2 regions of the Serratia sp. C2(1) genome follow, and region 2 is predicted to be linked to the other one. Evidence: predicted binding sites of a transcription regulator. Region 2 holds the regulator's gene; the other holds the start of a gene.
What was found. Region 2 encodes Fur, which represses iron uptake genes when iron is present. Its sites were predicted from a motif close to ATAATAATGAGAACNACTATCAA; they were not measured.
Positions count from the first base shown of each region.

Region 1 (7,475 bases), on a different contig from region 2:
AGCGGTGGTCAACTGGACCTGGCGCATCAAGGTGCTGTTGCATCTGGAAACCGAATTAATGGGTACGGTGCGCGAACGCGCGGAAGACGAAGCCATCAACGTTTTCGCCCGTAACATGCAGGATCTGCTGATGGCCGCACCGGCCGGCATGCGCGCCACCATGGGCCTGGATCCCGGTCTGCGCACCGGGGTAAAAGTGGCGGTGGTGGATTCTACCGGCAAGCTGGTGGCCACCGATACCGTCTACCCGCACACCGGCCAGGCCGCGAAAGCCGCCGCTATCGTCGCCGCGCTGTGCATCAAACATAAAGTGGAACTGGTCGCTATCGGCAACGGCACCGCATCGCGCGAGACTGAGCGTTTTTACCTTGAATTACAGCAGCAGTTCAGCGAAGTCAAAGCGCAGAAGGTGATCGTCAGCGAAGCGGGCGCCTCGGTGTATTCCGCCTCCGAACTGGCGGCGCTTGAATTCCCGAACCTCGACGTTTCGCTGCGTGGCGCCGTCTCCATCGCCCGCCGTTTGCAGGATCCGTTGGCCGAGCTGGTAAAAATCGACCCGAAATCCATCGGCGTCGGTCAGTACCAGCACGACGTCAGCCAAAGCCAACTGGCGAAAAAGCTGGACTCGGTGGTGGAAGACTGCGTAAACGCCGTCGGTGTCGATCTGAATACCGCCTCAGTGCCGTTGCTGACCCGCGTGGCCGGCCTGACGCGCATGATGGCGCAGAACATCGTTACCTGGCGTGATGAGAACGGCCGTTTCAGCAACCGCGAACAACTGCTGAAAGTCAGCCGCCTGGGGCCAAAGGCCTTTGAACAGTGCGCCGGCTTCCTGCGCATCAACCACGGCGATAACCCGCTGGATGCCTCTACCGTGCACCCGGAAACCTATCCGGTGGTCGAACGTATTCTGGCCGCCACCCGGCAGGCGCTGCAAGATTTGATGGGCAACCCGGCGGCAGTGCGCAGCCTGAAGGCCAGCGACTTCACCGACGACAAATTCGGTGTGCCGACGGTCACCGACATCCTGAAAGAGCTGGAGAAACCGGGCCGCGATCCGCGTCCGGAATTCAAAACCGCCACCTTTGCCGAGGGCGTGGAAACCCTCAACGATCTGCAGCCGGGCATGATTTTGGAAGGGTCGGTCACCAACGTCACCAACTTCGGCGCCTTTGTGGATATCGGCGTACATCAGGACGGCCTGGTGCATATCTCCTCGCTGGCGGACAAGTTCGTCGAAGATCCGCACACCGTGGTGAAAGCCGGCGACATCGTCAAAGTGAAGGTGATGGAAGTGGACCTGCAGCGCAAACGCATCGCACTGAGCATGCGTCTGGACGAGCAACCGGGTGAAGGTTCGCCACGTCGCGGCGGCAACAGCACCCCGGCGAAGGGCAGCCCTTCCCGCGCACCGGCCAATAAGGCCAAACCACGCAGCAGTTCACCGGCAGGCAACAGCGCCATGGGTGACGCGCTGGCGGCGGCATTCGGTAAGAAATCGTAGGGCCAGTGCTGCCTGCCTGAAAGACCAAAGTTACACAGGGCGGAGCCGGCTCCGCCCTTTCTCAAAAAAAGCGTCGCTATTTTTTGACCCGCCTCAATAAACCCGCTTATTTTTCCCGAGCGATAAACACCCGGTTTTTCAGCCTGAAAATAACGCCGAATCCCTGTTCGTTAACACCGTTTTTAACAACCGGTTTTCATTTCGCCCTTTCACGGTGAAACACAAAGGGTTACCGCTCGTATTCCGCCGGCAAGATGTTATCGAATAAACGCCGGCTCGCTGCCCTACCCGCTAAACACCACTCAATCTGTCGCTAATTTTTGCAAATCGGAAAAAATCGCTGCAATTACGTAACTGATTTAACTCGCCATTCGCATTTGCTCCCCCCACAGGCCCGGTGATAAAAATAGGGGCATCAGGCAATCCGCTCGTTAAATGCCGATGCCATAACCTTTGGTTACCAATACCCCTACTTTTTGTATTGAATACGATAACTATTCTCACTATTATTGCGTTGCGCGTTCACTGCATTACCTGATGGATTGAAAACCTCGGCTGCCCGCGATCCTTATCGCAGCGCTTCGTCTGGAACGTTCTTTTATCGTCATCGGCCCAATAACAGGGGTTCTGAGAAGGTTATATGCATCTTCAACCTAAAAGCTCTTACAAGATTGCCGGTTTTTCCAATGACATCGGTCCGGCCTATCGCCAGAAACTGTTATCGCTCGGCATGCTGCCCGGCTCTTCGTTTGAAGTAGTGCGCGTCGCGCCGCTGGGCGATCCGATAGAAATAAAAACCCGCCGCGTCAGCCTGGTGCTGCGCAGGAAAGACCTGGCCCTGATCCTGCTCGACGGCCAATCCTGATTCTGCGCCGTCTCGCTCTGGCCGCGCCCCCGCCCGGCTCAATGTCCATTGACTGATACACGCGAAATGATGAAAAAACTCACTATTGGCTTAATAGGCAACCCCAATTCCGGTAAAACTACGCTGTTCAACCAGTTGACCGGGGCGCGCCAGCGGGTCGGCAACTGGGCAGGCGTGACGGTAGAGCGTAAAGAAGGCCAGTTCACCACGCCGCAATCCCAGGTCAACCTGGTCGATCTACCCGGCACCTATTCGCTGACCACCATCTCGGAACAAACCTCGCTCGACGAACAGATCGCCTGCCATTACATCCTGAGCGGCGATGCCGATCTGCTGATCAACGTCGTCGATGCCTCCAATCTTGAACGCAACCTGTACCTGACGCTGCAGCTGCTGGAACTGGGCATCCCCTGCATCGTTGCGCTGAACATGCTGGATATCGCCAGAAGCCAGCAAATCGAGATTGATATCGCTGCGCTGTCGGCGCGTCTCGGCTGTCCGGTGGTGCCTTTGGTCTCCACCAGGGCCGACGGCATCGGCATGTTGAAGCAGATCATCGACAACCACCGGTTTAACGAACTGAAAGCGCTGGTGAACTATCCGCCGGTGCTGCTGAAGGAAATGGCTACCCTGAGCGACGCCATGCCGGAGACTCTGCCAACGGAGCAACGCCGCTGGCTGGCGCTGCAAATGCTGGAAGGCGACATCTACAGCCATCAATTGGCCGGCAACGCCACCGCCCTGCTGCCTGCCGCCAGGCTGGCGCTGCAACAGCAGCAACAAGAAGATCCGGCGCTGGTGATTGCCGATGCGCGCTATCAGTCGATAGCCACCCTGTGTGATGCGGTCAGCAACTCGCAGCAGGCAATGCCGAATCGCCTGACCGAAGCGCTGGACAAGGTGATCCTCAACCGCTGGCTGGGGGTGCCCATCTTTTTGCTGGTGATGTACCTGATGTTCTTGCTGGCGATCAACCTCGGCGGCGCGCTGCAACCGATCTTTGATATCGGTTCAGCGGCAATCTTTATCCAGGGCATTCAATGGCTGGGCTATAGTCTGCACTTTCCTGAATGGCTGACGATTTTCCTGGCGCAGGGCGTCGGTGGCGGCATCAACACCGTGCTGCCGCTGGTGCCGCAAATCGGCATGATGTACCTGTTTCTGTCCTTTCTCGAAGACTCCGGTTACATGGCGCGTGCAGCCTTTGTCATGGACCGCCTGATGCAAGCGCTTGGGCTACCCGGTAAATCCTTCGTGCCGCTGATTGTCGGCTTCGGTTGCAATGTGCCGTCCATCATGGGCGCACGCACGCTGGATGCCCCGCGCGAACGCTTGATTACCATCATGATGGCACCGTTCATGTCCTGCGGTGCCCGGCTGGCGATTTTTGCGGTGTTTGCCGCCGCCTTCTTCGGCCAGGACGGCGCGGGCGTGGTGTTCTCGCTGTATATGCTCGGCATCGTGGTGGCGATCCTCACCGGGCTGGTACTGAAGTACACCATCATGCGCGGCGAAGCTTCGCCGTTCGTCATGGAACTGCCGGTTTATCATGTGCCGCACCTGAAAAGCCTGCTGCTGCAAACCTGGCAGCGGCTGAAAGGCTTTGTGCTGCGCGCCGGGAAAGTGATCGTGATCGCCAGCATCTTCATCGGCGGCCTGAACAGCTTTACGTTCAGCGGCAAGCCGGTAGACAACATCAATGATTCCGCGTTGGCGTCGGTGTCCAAGGTCCTGACGCCGCTGCTGCAGCCGATGGGCATTCACAGCGACAACTGGCAAGCCACCGTCGGGCTGGTGACCGGAGCCATGGCGAAGGAAGTGGTCGTCGGCACGCTGAACACCCTGTACACCGCCGAGCACATCAATAACAGCGAGTTCGATGCCGCCAACTTTAACCTGTTGGACGAACTGAGCGGCGCGGTGGAGACTACCTGGCAGGGACTGAAAGACACCTTCAGCCTGAGCGTACTGTCCAACCCCATCGAGGCCAGCAAGGGCGACGGGGAGATGGGCGTCAGCTCAATGGGCATGATGAGCAGCAAATTCGGCTCCGGCATCTCTGCCTACAGCTACCTGATCTTTGTGCTGTTGTACGTGCCCTGCGTGTCGGTGATGGGCGCTATCGCCCGTGAATCCAGCCGCGGCTGGATGACCTTTTCCATTCTCTGGGGCCTGAATCTCGCCTACTCGTTGGCTACGCTGTTTTATCAGGTTGCTACCTTCGGCCGGCATCCGGGGTACAGCCTGACGGCCATCGCCATCGTGGTGCTGGTCAATCTGCTGATCCTGTTAGGCCTGCGCCGGGCGCGCAGCCGGGTAACGGTACGTCTGGGCAAAGCTACGCCTGCCGCCTGTTGCCAGGGTGCTCAGGGTAACTGCCACTGATGGCCGGCCTGCTGCAGATCCGCGATGCGTTGGCGCTGCATGGCAGCGTTCAGGCGCAACAACTCAGCCGCCAGTTGACGACCCCACTGCCGCTGGTGCTGGCGATGCTGGAACGTTTAACGGCGATGGGAAAAGTGGAGCGGATTGAACAGGATAACAGCGCCTGCCTGAGCGGCAGTTGCAAAAGCTGCCCGGAGGGCAAGGGATGCGGTACGGTGGTGTATCGGTTAAAACGCTAAGAATCGGGGCGCAGTACAAAATGCGCCCCTTGTTAATCAAGAATGATTACTTGTCTTTATACACTTCGGCTGTCGCGCTGAACTTACCGTGTTCGCGGCCGGAGATAATCACATAATACTGACCACCTTTTTCATCGGCCTTCTTCGACAGTTCTTCTTTCGCATCCATCGGCGAAGTGGTTTCTGCGGTGGTGGTGACCGTACCGATCTTCTCGTATTTACCCGGATTTTTGTCCAGATCTTCTTTGGTCAGCAAGGTTGCCGCCAGGGAGCTGAAAGACACGGAACCGACGACCAACGCTGCAATAATCATTTTCAAAGATTTCATTACCATACCTCTCAAGGGAACATTTATTCGTTATGAAAGCCGTCCAAGGGTACATGCGCAATAACACCGGCTGCCGTGACATCTTCAGACCTCGTTGCTTTCCCTGACGAGAGTCCTTTTCCCAGAGACGAAACGTCAAAGTGAAAAAATCCGCGAGCGGTTTTTCAGTTTTCAGCCAACGCATCTACCCCACTAAGTATCGAACAGGTTTCTTTTTTATCCACCGAGCGGCCATTTCTTTAGCGCTTTATTGTGCGTTTTCACTCGAAATGCCACCTTCGGTCACAAAGGTGCGAATAATCTCGGCAAATTCATCAGGGTGAGAAATGAAGGGCGCATGCGCCGCTTTCGCCATGACGACCGACGATGAATGCGGCCAACTGACATCGAGCAACCCGGCGACCTTGCGCGGCACCACCCCGTCCAGATAACCGTATATACGCAGCAGCGGCAGAGTCAGTTCAACCATCGGCAGGCGTAAATCCGCGGTGCGCAGCATCTCCAGACCGCCGTTCAACACCTCGACGCTCGGCATCGGCTGATTCAACACCACGGATTTCAGCAGGCGCGCGTCTTGCCGTGCGCTTGCCGTACCCAGGGTTTGTAATGCCAGAAAACGTTCTACCGTGCGCTGGAAATCCTGGCTCAACTGTTGCTGAAAACCGCTCAGCACCTCTGGACGGATCCCCGGCCAATCGTCCTGTGCGGCAAAGCACGGCGAGGAAGCCACGGTAATCAGCCCGCGTACTCGCTGAGGCTGCGTCAGCGCAATCTGGCCGGCCACCAGCCCGCCGAGCGACCAGCCCAGCCACCAGGCCTGCGGCGGTGCGGCGGCCAGCACGATCTCCGCCATCTGCGCGAGCGACATGCCGCCAAACCCCTGACTGCGGCCATAGCCCGGCAGATCGACCAGATGCAGGCGAAAATGCGGCGTCAGCCGCTCAAGCGTGCAACCCCACACCTCCGCATTCAGTCCCCATCCGTGCAGCAGCACAAGATCGCGTTCGCCTTCACCTATTGTTTGCCAGTACAGCGCAGTCATCAGTTATCGTCCTTTCATTCTCATCCGTCAGGGAGGACGGCTATGCTATCAATCCACAGCCGCTGTTGGCTATGCCGGCAGCCATTATGCCTTAGCCGCCACGGCATCTGTAGTTACTGCCTGCGCCATCTGCCGGCCAAACCGTTGTGTTGCCCTTGCTGCGGTCTGCCCGCCGGCGACGCCGCGCACCCCTGCGGCCGCTGCCTGCAACGGCCACCACCCTGGCAGGCGCTGGTGTTCGTCGGCGACTACGTCGCGCCGCTTCGCCAACTGATCAAAAAATTCAAGTTCCAGCACGCACCGGAACTGGCGCCGCTGCTGGCGCGGCTGATATTGCTAAACTGGCTACGAGCGCATAGAGAGCAGTATCTGAACAGACCCGATGTGATTTTAGCGGTACCCTTGCAGGCTAAACGCTGCTGGCGACGTGGCTATAACCAGAGCGATCTGCTGGCACGGCAACTGGCGCACTGGCTGGGTTGCGATTACCGTCCCGCCACCCTGAGACGGGTACGAAAAACAGCCCCGCAGCAACGGTTGCCTGCCCGTATGCGCAGGCGCAACCTGCGTGGTGCCTTTCGCTGCAATGAACCACTGGCCGGACGACACGTTGCCCTGGTGGATGATGTAGTGACGACCGGCAGTACGGTGGCGGAAATCGCCAGGCTCTTGCTGCGGCAGGGTGCCGCATCGATACAAATCTGGTGCGTTTGCCGCACATTGTAGTGCCACGGCAATGGGCGTATTATAACCGACAATAGAAGTCAACTACTGAGCTAATGCTATGATTCGTATAACAGATACCGCACAGGAACACTTTGCCAAACTGCTGGCAAATCAAGAGGAAGGCACCCAAATCCGCGTATTCGTGATCAACCCGGGTACGCCTACGGCCGAATGCGGTGTCTCTTATTGCCCGCCGGATGCCGTGGAAGCGACAGACACCGAGCTGAAATTCGAAAAGCTGTCCGCCTATATCGACGAAATAAGCAAACCCTATCTGGAAGACGCCGAAATCGACTTCGTCACCGACCAGTTGGGTTCGCAGCTGACGCTGAAAGCGCCAAACGCCAAAATGCGCAAGGTGGACGACAACGCCCCGCTGATGGAAC
Region 1 is NZ_JAZFBA010000006.1:74,992-82,466, forward strand. Features, by position in the region: gene V2S86_RS23000 (Tex family protein) at 1-1,504, shown strand, start outside; gene feoA (ferrous iron transporter A) at 2,145-2,369, shown strand; gene feoB (Fe(2+) transporter permease subunit FeoB) at 2,439-4,754, shown strand; gene V2S86_RS23015 (FeoC-like transcriptional regulator) at 4,754-4,993, shown strand; gene V2S86_RS23020 (YdgH/BhsA/McbA-like domain containing protein) at 5,040-5,321, opposite strand; gene bioH (pimeloyl-ACP methyl ester esterase BioH) at 5,569-6,363, opposite strand; gene gntX (DNA utilization protein GntX) at 6,406-7,089, shown strand; gene nfuA (Fe-S biogenesis protein NfuA) at 7,148-7,475, shown strand, end outside.
Region 1: a site for Fur is predicted at 1,992-2,014, ahead of feoA (ferrous iron transporter A). Genes of this name have one in related genera too.

Region 2 (7,475 bases):
AATCTGAATCTCTCTCAGTATGAACTTCGCCATGAAATTACATTATCAACTGCTGGCCACCGAGTCCGCCACCCTGCCGGTAGTGCTGATCCACGGGCTGTTCGGCAATCTGGATAACCTGGGCGTGCTGGCGCGCGATCTGAATCAACAGCACAGCGTGATTAAAGTCGATCTGCGCAATCACGGCCTTTCGCCGCGTTCTGCGGTAATGACCTATCCCGAGATGGCGCAGGACCTGCTGGCCCTGCTCGATGAATTGCAGTTGGAGAAGGTGATTGTGATCGGTCATTCTATGGGCGGCAAAGCGGCGATGGCGCTGACGGCGATCGCCCCGGAACGGGTTGAAAAGCTGATCGTTATCGACGTGGCACCGGTGGATTACCGCACGCGGCGCCACGACGAGATTTTCGCTGCCTTAACAGCGGTGAACGCGGCCGGCATCACCCAACGCCAGCAGGCGGCGGAATTGATGCGCGGCTACCTGCACGAAGAAGGCGTGATCCAGTTCCTGCTGAAGTCCTTTCATCAGGGCGAGTGGCGCTTTAATCTACCGGTGCTGATCGACCAATACGAAAACGTCACCGGCTGGCAGGACGTTCCCGCATGGCCGCACCCGACGCTGTTTATCCGCGGCGGTCTGTCGCCCTATGTGCAGGACAGCTATCGTGAAGATATCGCACGCCAGTTCCCGCAGGCGCGAGCGCACGTGGTTGCCGGCACAGGCCACTGGGTTCACGCGGAAAAACCGGAGGCGGTGCTGCGCGCCATCCATCGTTTTCTCGACGAAGCCTGAATAAAAACCACCCACTGGCGAAAAAACGCGCTAAAGATAACGGCTTAGCGCGTTTTCGGCTCAGTTAAACATTGTCGTTGCTCTATCTGCTGGGGTAATATGGCGCGCTATAATTTTGCCGCCCTGCTCAGCGTGCTTAGTAACGTCAGGCTGGGGGTGAATTTGGGTTAGGGTTTATTGGCCCGAAGTGTGTTAACCGAACCGTCCGGAAGCGTATACGCTTTTTGATGCAAACTCCCTTGCAGTACCGCTACCTATGGCAAAAGAACAAACGGATCGCACGACGCTGGATCTGTTCGCAGATGAACGCCGTCCGGGGCGCCCGAAAACCAACCCGCTATCCCGAGATGAACAGCTTAGAATCAATAAGCGCAATCAGCTTCGACGCGATAAAGTCCGTGGCTTACGGCGTGTGGAACTGAAAATCAACGCGGATGCGGTGGACGCCCTGAACAAACTGGCGGAACAGCGCAATATCAGCCGCAGCGAGCTTATTGAGCAAATGCTGCTGGCACAACTGGCGGATGAACAGCCGGAACATTGATCTTTGCAGCCGCACATGCGGCACGGTGTTATGGATGACACCGATCAACACCCTTTATTCCTCCCGGCATCGCATAAACGCGATAAAACCCCGGGGTAAATCTCTGGCATGATACGCACTTACCGGTAAGAGGCAGATTCTTGCCATGTCATCATTTTAATCGGTGTTATCGCGTTCAACGCTAACATCGTGCAATGCAATTTATTGAATTTAAAGGTTATACGCGATATGGCTAATGTAGGCATTTTCTTTGGCAGCGACACTGGCAATACCGAAAACATTGCCAAGATGATCCAGAAAATTCTTCAGCAGCAGTTTGGCGCAGAGGTGTCGGAAATCCGCGACATCGCCAAAAGCAGCAAAGAAGATCTGGAAGCTTTCGACATCCTGCTGTTGGGTATTCCTACCTGGTACTACGGCGAAGCCCAGTGCGATTGGGATGACTTCTTCCCGACGCTGGAAGAAATTGATTTCAACGGCAAGCTGGTTGCGCTGTTCGGTTGTGGCGATCAGGAAGACTACGCGGAATATTTCTGTGATGCGATGGGCACCATCCGCGACATCATTGAGCCACGCGGCGCCGCGATTGTCGGCCACTGGCCGACCAAGGGTTACCACTTCGAAGCCTCGAAAGGTTTGGCGGATGACAATTTCTTCATCGGCCTGGCGATTGACGAAGACCGTCAACCGGAATTGACCAACGAACGCGTCGCAGCCTGGGTGAAACAGATCAGCGAAGAACTGAGCCTGGCCGATATCGTCGGCTAACCCTCAAAGGTTGAACAAAAGCCCTGCAAAGTGCATAGTGTTGCCAGCAGGGCCGTTCATCGGCAGCACGGATTTCTGCAATAGAAGCTACATGTTTGTAACTTCCCACATCGTCAAGGTAGACTGAGATATCGGTTTATCCCATCCATCAAGACGTTGCGTGTGTAACATGCAATTGTGCCATGATATCTTTGTTAACAACCGGCGGTTTCCATTTAGGGCAACCGGTTCTATAATGACACGCAATTAACTCTTTGTGCCGACCGATGCCACAGGCAAGAATGCCTCAACTTGATTAGCATAGTAACAGGACTGAATCCGCATGACTGACAACAACACCGCATTGAAGAAGGCCGGCCTAAAAGTCACGCTTCCGCGACTCAAAATCCTGGAAGTACTGCAAAATCCGGAATGCCATCACGTCAGTGCGGAAGATTTGTACAAAAAACTGATCGATATGGGCGAAGAAATTGGCCTGGCGACAGTTTACCGCGTACTGAACCAGTTTGATGATGCCGGCATTGTAACCCGTCACAATTTCGAAGGCGGCAAGTCCGTGTTCGAGTTGACCCAACAGCATCACCACGATCACCTGATTTGCCTGGATTGCGGCAAAGTGATCGAGTTCAGCGATGAGTCTATCGAAGTGCGTCAGCGTGATATCGCCAAGCAGCATGGTATCAAGCTCACCAACCACAGCCTGTACCTGTATGGTCACTGTGAAATCGGTGATTGCCGCGAAGACGACACCTTGCACGACAAAAAATAATGCCCGCAATCGGCATTGAGAACCGCCTTAACGGCGGTTTTTTTATGCCCCCAGGTAAGGGACAAAAAAATCCCCGGACAGGCCCGGGGAAAATCACATCAGAAAGACAACAATTGCAGCGGCACTTCTCCGCGGTACTTCTCTCACTACCCACTTACACGCACTTCACCGTCAACTCACCCGCCGACACGCGGATGGGTAAACTCGTCACAATGCATATTCAAGAAACAGCAGCCGATCGAAGAACATCGGCCAGGCATAGTCGAAAACGCCGCGAACGCGGAACCCTTTGTTCAGGTAGATTTGGCAGGCATCGCTGCTTTGCCATACGCACAGCACGATATGTTTTGCCCGGCGCTGCTGCGCGCGCTGCTTAATCTGGGCAAACAACGGGTTAAAATAGCCCTGCCCGCGGAACCGGCTCTCTATGGCCAGGCTGCAGATAAAATAATCGTCCTCCGTGCTCAGTGTTCGCACAAACCCGTCATAGGCCTCGTCAAGCGGCTTTATTTCATCGCGATACAGCGAGTTCGCCTCAACGCCATACAATTCGTCAACGCTCGCCGCCGTGAAAAATCCGACAAACGCCCCGCACCGCTCGTAAGCCAGGGTAATCAGGTCCAGATAGGGGTCGATATTTTGCGCCCGCTGCAGAGAGACCAGCCCCATCCCGGCGGGGTTGCCGACGGAGCAATACTCCAGATAACTGGTGGCAAAAATCAGCTTCGCCATGCGGGTCTTGTCCGCTTCGTCCGCCTGCCGCCCCGGTAGAAAATGCAGCCCGCCCTGCGATAGCGCCAATACCGCATCGCCCGTTCCAACGGTTGGTCGCCAGTAATTGCCCTCGTCGATCTGCCGTCGGTTATCGGCTATCAAATACTCGCCGAAAAGCTGGTTCACTCGATCCAGCGCGCGATCCTGGGACAGCACCGAATAGTAATGGTAGTGATCGATATCGGACCTTATCTGCGCCGGATAGGCCATACGCGGCACCTCATCGACGGTAAATATTTCCGCATACCGCGCCAGATCCGCCGGCTGCTCAAGCTGCCAATCCACCCGCTCCAGACGACTGATACATTGCCGATAGCTGCGCAGTTCGTCCTCCCTCAGCGGCAGCGTCTCATTGGTAATCACATCTTCCAACAGACGCATGCCACGGATACCGCAGGTCACCGCCTGCGGAACGGCGTCATAATGAACCCCGTGATCCTTGCAGAAGCTCTCGTGGCTGAGGAAAGTCCTGCCGATGTGGCGGCTCCACAACAGATAAAACGCATCGAACAACTTTCTTTCATAGACGGGGTTTTTATCCGGCACGTCACCGGTTTGCGCTGCATAGATCTGATCCAGGCCCGCCAATATTTTGCACAGCGACCTATCGCCGCTGCGGCCAATGATCATCCCGGTTTCATCAAGAAACAAATTCAATCCGCTGACATGGCTGACTTCGCCATTGGGCAGGCGCTGAAGGTAATCCGGCACTTCCGGCTTCAGCAGGAAAAACGTCGCTGAACGGTGCGGAAGGGTGTCGATATCCATATACATGCCCCCCATTTCGATCAGGATCAAAAAGCGAAAGTAGTCAGAAAGCGTGGCGTAATAGCGCTTATCATGGAGTGCGTGGATAAAGCCCAGGTTGCCGCCGACTCTTTTTTGCGCCAGTTCGCTCAGCGAATGCACCTGCAACCGGTGGTTGCCGGCATCGAACTCCCCGAGCAGCCCACCTTTAACTTGCGCCGCAGGGGTAAAATACGCCTCGTTTCTGAGTTGCCGCGCATCCCATACCCAGAGTATCCCGGTCCACTCGTCGGCGGTTGCATGGTGAACGGCCTGCTGCGCATCGCCCCATTGGGAGATAACCTCTCTGGCATCGTCTGGAATGGCGCCGCCCAGCCAGATGCGGTGCAGCAATTTTTCCTGCGCTGCCAACTGGCGCGTAGGAACGCAGAATAATGAGGAGCACTGCGCGGCATCGAATAAATGCCCTTGATCAGCCAGCCAGGCTCTCAGCTGGCTAACCCCTCGCTGGTACTGCCCCAGCAACGCCGGGGAAGGCCGGCGTTGATATTTCACGAACGCTAATTTCAGGTTATTAATCCAGGCCTCATAGTCGGCGCGAAACAGGTCACGCTGCATCAATCCCAAAGGCTCGTCGTTAAGCTTCATCGTCAGCCTCCCACCAGCGGTGCACAAGAACCGTATCCCTGGGGATTTTTGCTCTGCCAATGCCAGGCGTCGCGAACCATTTTTTCCAGGCTTCTTTTGGCTTGCCAGCCTAATTTTTCCGCCGCCAGCGTCGGATCAGACCAGCACTCGGCAATATCTCCCGCACGGCGCGGGTTAATTTGATAAGCGATTTTAAATCCGCAGGCGCGTTCAAATGCCTGGATAATCTCCAGCACCGAATAACCTTTGCCGGTACCCAGGTTATAAACGTTAAAACCCGGCCGCAGATTATCCAGCGCTTTCAAATGCCCTTCGGCCAGATCCATAACGTGAATGTAATCCCGCACCCCAGTGCCATCGCTGGTGGGATAGTCATTGCCATACACCGGCAACACCGCAAGTTTGCCAATAGCCACCTGTGCCAGGTAAGCCAGAAGATTATTGGGAATGCCTGCGGGATCTTCACCGATCAACCCCGACTCGTGCGCCCCGGCCGGGTTAAAGTAACGTAGCGCGGTGATCGCCATCTGCGGCGCGGTTCTGGCGAACTCCGCCAGGATCTGCTCCACAATCAGCTTGGAAGTGCCGTAAGGGTTCGTCGTCTGCCCGACGCGGCAACTCTCCGTCAGCGGGGTATATTCCGCCGGCCCGTAAACGGTGGCGGAAGAGCTGAAAATAAATTGCCGCACACCGGCATGGCGCATTCTGTCCAGCACGATCAGTGAACCGGAAATGTTATTTTGATAATACTTCAGCGGTTCTTCGGTAGACTCTCGAACCGACTTCAACCCGGCAAGATGAATAACCGCATGAATATCATGCTGGCGAAAGAGATGATCCAGCAAATGATGCTCTTGAATATCCCCCTGATAAAAAATCACTTTTTTACCGGTCAGCCTCTCCACGCGAAAAAGCGATTCCGGTGAACTGTTGGACAAGTTGTCCAATACGACAACGTCCTCTCCCCTTTCCAGCAATGCCAATACGGTATGCGAACCGATATAACCGGCGCCGCCCGTCACTAATATAGCCATCATGTATCCTTGTTTGTGTTTAAAAATAAACGACTCACTCAGAAACCACTAAACTTCTCGAACTTTACACCCCACGGGCAAAGCAATTAAAAGCAGTAACACGGCTAACAGATAAACGGAGGAATGCGGCCCGTACTCGGTCAGAATCCCTTGTAATATTCCGGCCAGGATCACGCCGGTTGAAATGCTGTTGGTAAACAATGTAGTGGCCATTCCGGCCCGTTCAGGCATCAGATCCTGAAAATAGAGCATGCCGACGGTGGCGATAATGCCGATAAATATCGCGTTAAACGCCTGCAGAACCAGCAACCCGCCGGCAGTGGTGAACCACAGCATGCCGGCATAAAACAGCATGCCGGCCACGATGGCGCCCGCCATCATCGGGCGCTTGCCTATTCGGTTCACATAACGCCCGGCCAGAACCATGATCGGGATCTCGATCGCGGCGGCAACGCCCATAATCCAACCGGTCAGACTCTGCGACAACCCCAGCTCGGCGGTGATATACAGCGGCACGTCGATCAGATACATGGCGCTGCAGGTCCACATCAATACCGAGGTGCAAAACAGCAGGCCAACGTCTTTATCGAAGGCCTCTTTTGGCCGCAACGGCGGATCAATATCAACGTTGCCCTCTTCGGTTCGCGCTACGCAGGGCAATACCCGCCAGGCCAACAGCGTGACCAACAGGAATATCCCTGCGGCAAACATAAACATGGCCGTAAAGCCGTAATTCATCACCAGCATAAAAGCCAATGGCGGACCAAATACCCAGGCAAGCGAAAGCTGGGCGCGCATCATCGCGCCGAACATCGCCACGTTATGCGATGTTCTCTCCCCATACTCGCGCGCCAGCGCAAATAATTGCGGTATCGCCGTATTGGCGATGGCGGTTAACAGCACGCCCGCCGTAATTAACGTCAAATAATTGCGGTTAAACGCAAACAGCAGGCAGTTGCCCGCAGCCAATAAATAACAGATTAAAATCAGATTACGCCGGTCACGCTGGCGATCTGATTTTTTTGCCAGCAAGAAACTGACCGCAATGCCCGTGCCGGCGTTAACCGCATAAAAAAATCCGACCCATAACGACGTGACCTGTACTTCAGTAGTGAGAAACAGGCTCAGCGTCGGTATTTGCAGTGCGCCGGCAATACCGGAGAAAAAAGCGACCACCATAAACGTCAGCCGTATCGAATTCATGATTGATTACCGCCGAACGTTGCCGTTGAAAAAGAATGGCCCGCCTGCAATCAGACGGGCCACGGTCAAGATTTACACTTTCTCTGCGCGGCTATAACGCTTGCCATCCGGGCTTACCGCCCGGATCTGCACGTCGCCGGTTACCGCGGGTTTGGCTTTGGCGTCATAACGCTGCCAATGTTTGCCGCCATCGAC
Region 2 is NZ_JAZFBA010000001.1:2,867,206-2,874,680, forward strand. Features, by position in the region: gene ybfF (esterase) at 20-793, shown strand; gene ybfE (LexA regulated protein) at 1,050-1,337, shown strand; gene fldA (flavodoxin FldA) at 1,566-2,105, shown strand; gene fur (ferric iron uptake transcriptional regulator) at 2,428-2,874, shown strand; gene V2S86_RS13520 (glycosyltransferase) at 3,082-5,043, opposite strand; gene galE (UDP-glucose 4-epimerase GalE) at 5,046-6,077, opposite strand; gene V2S86_RS13530 (MFS transporter) at 6,126-7,280, opposite strand; gene V2S86_RS13535 (beta-N-acetylhexosaminidase) at 7,353-7,475, opposite strand, start outside.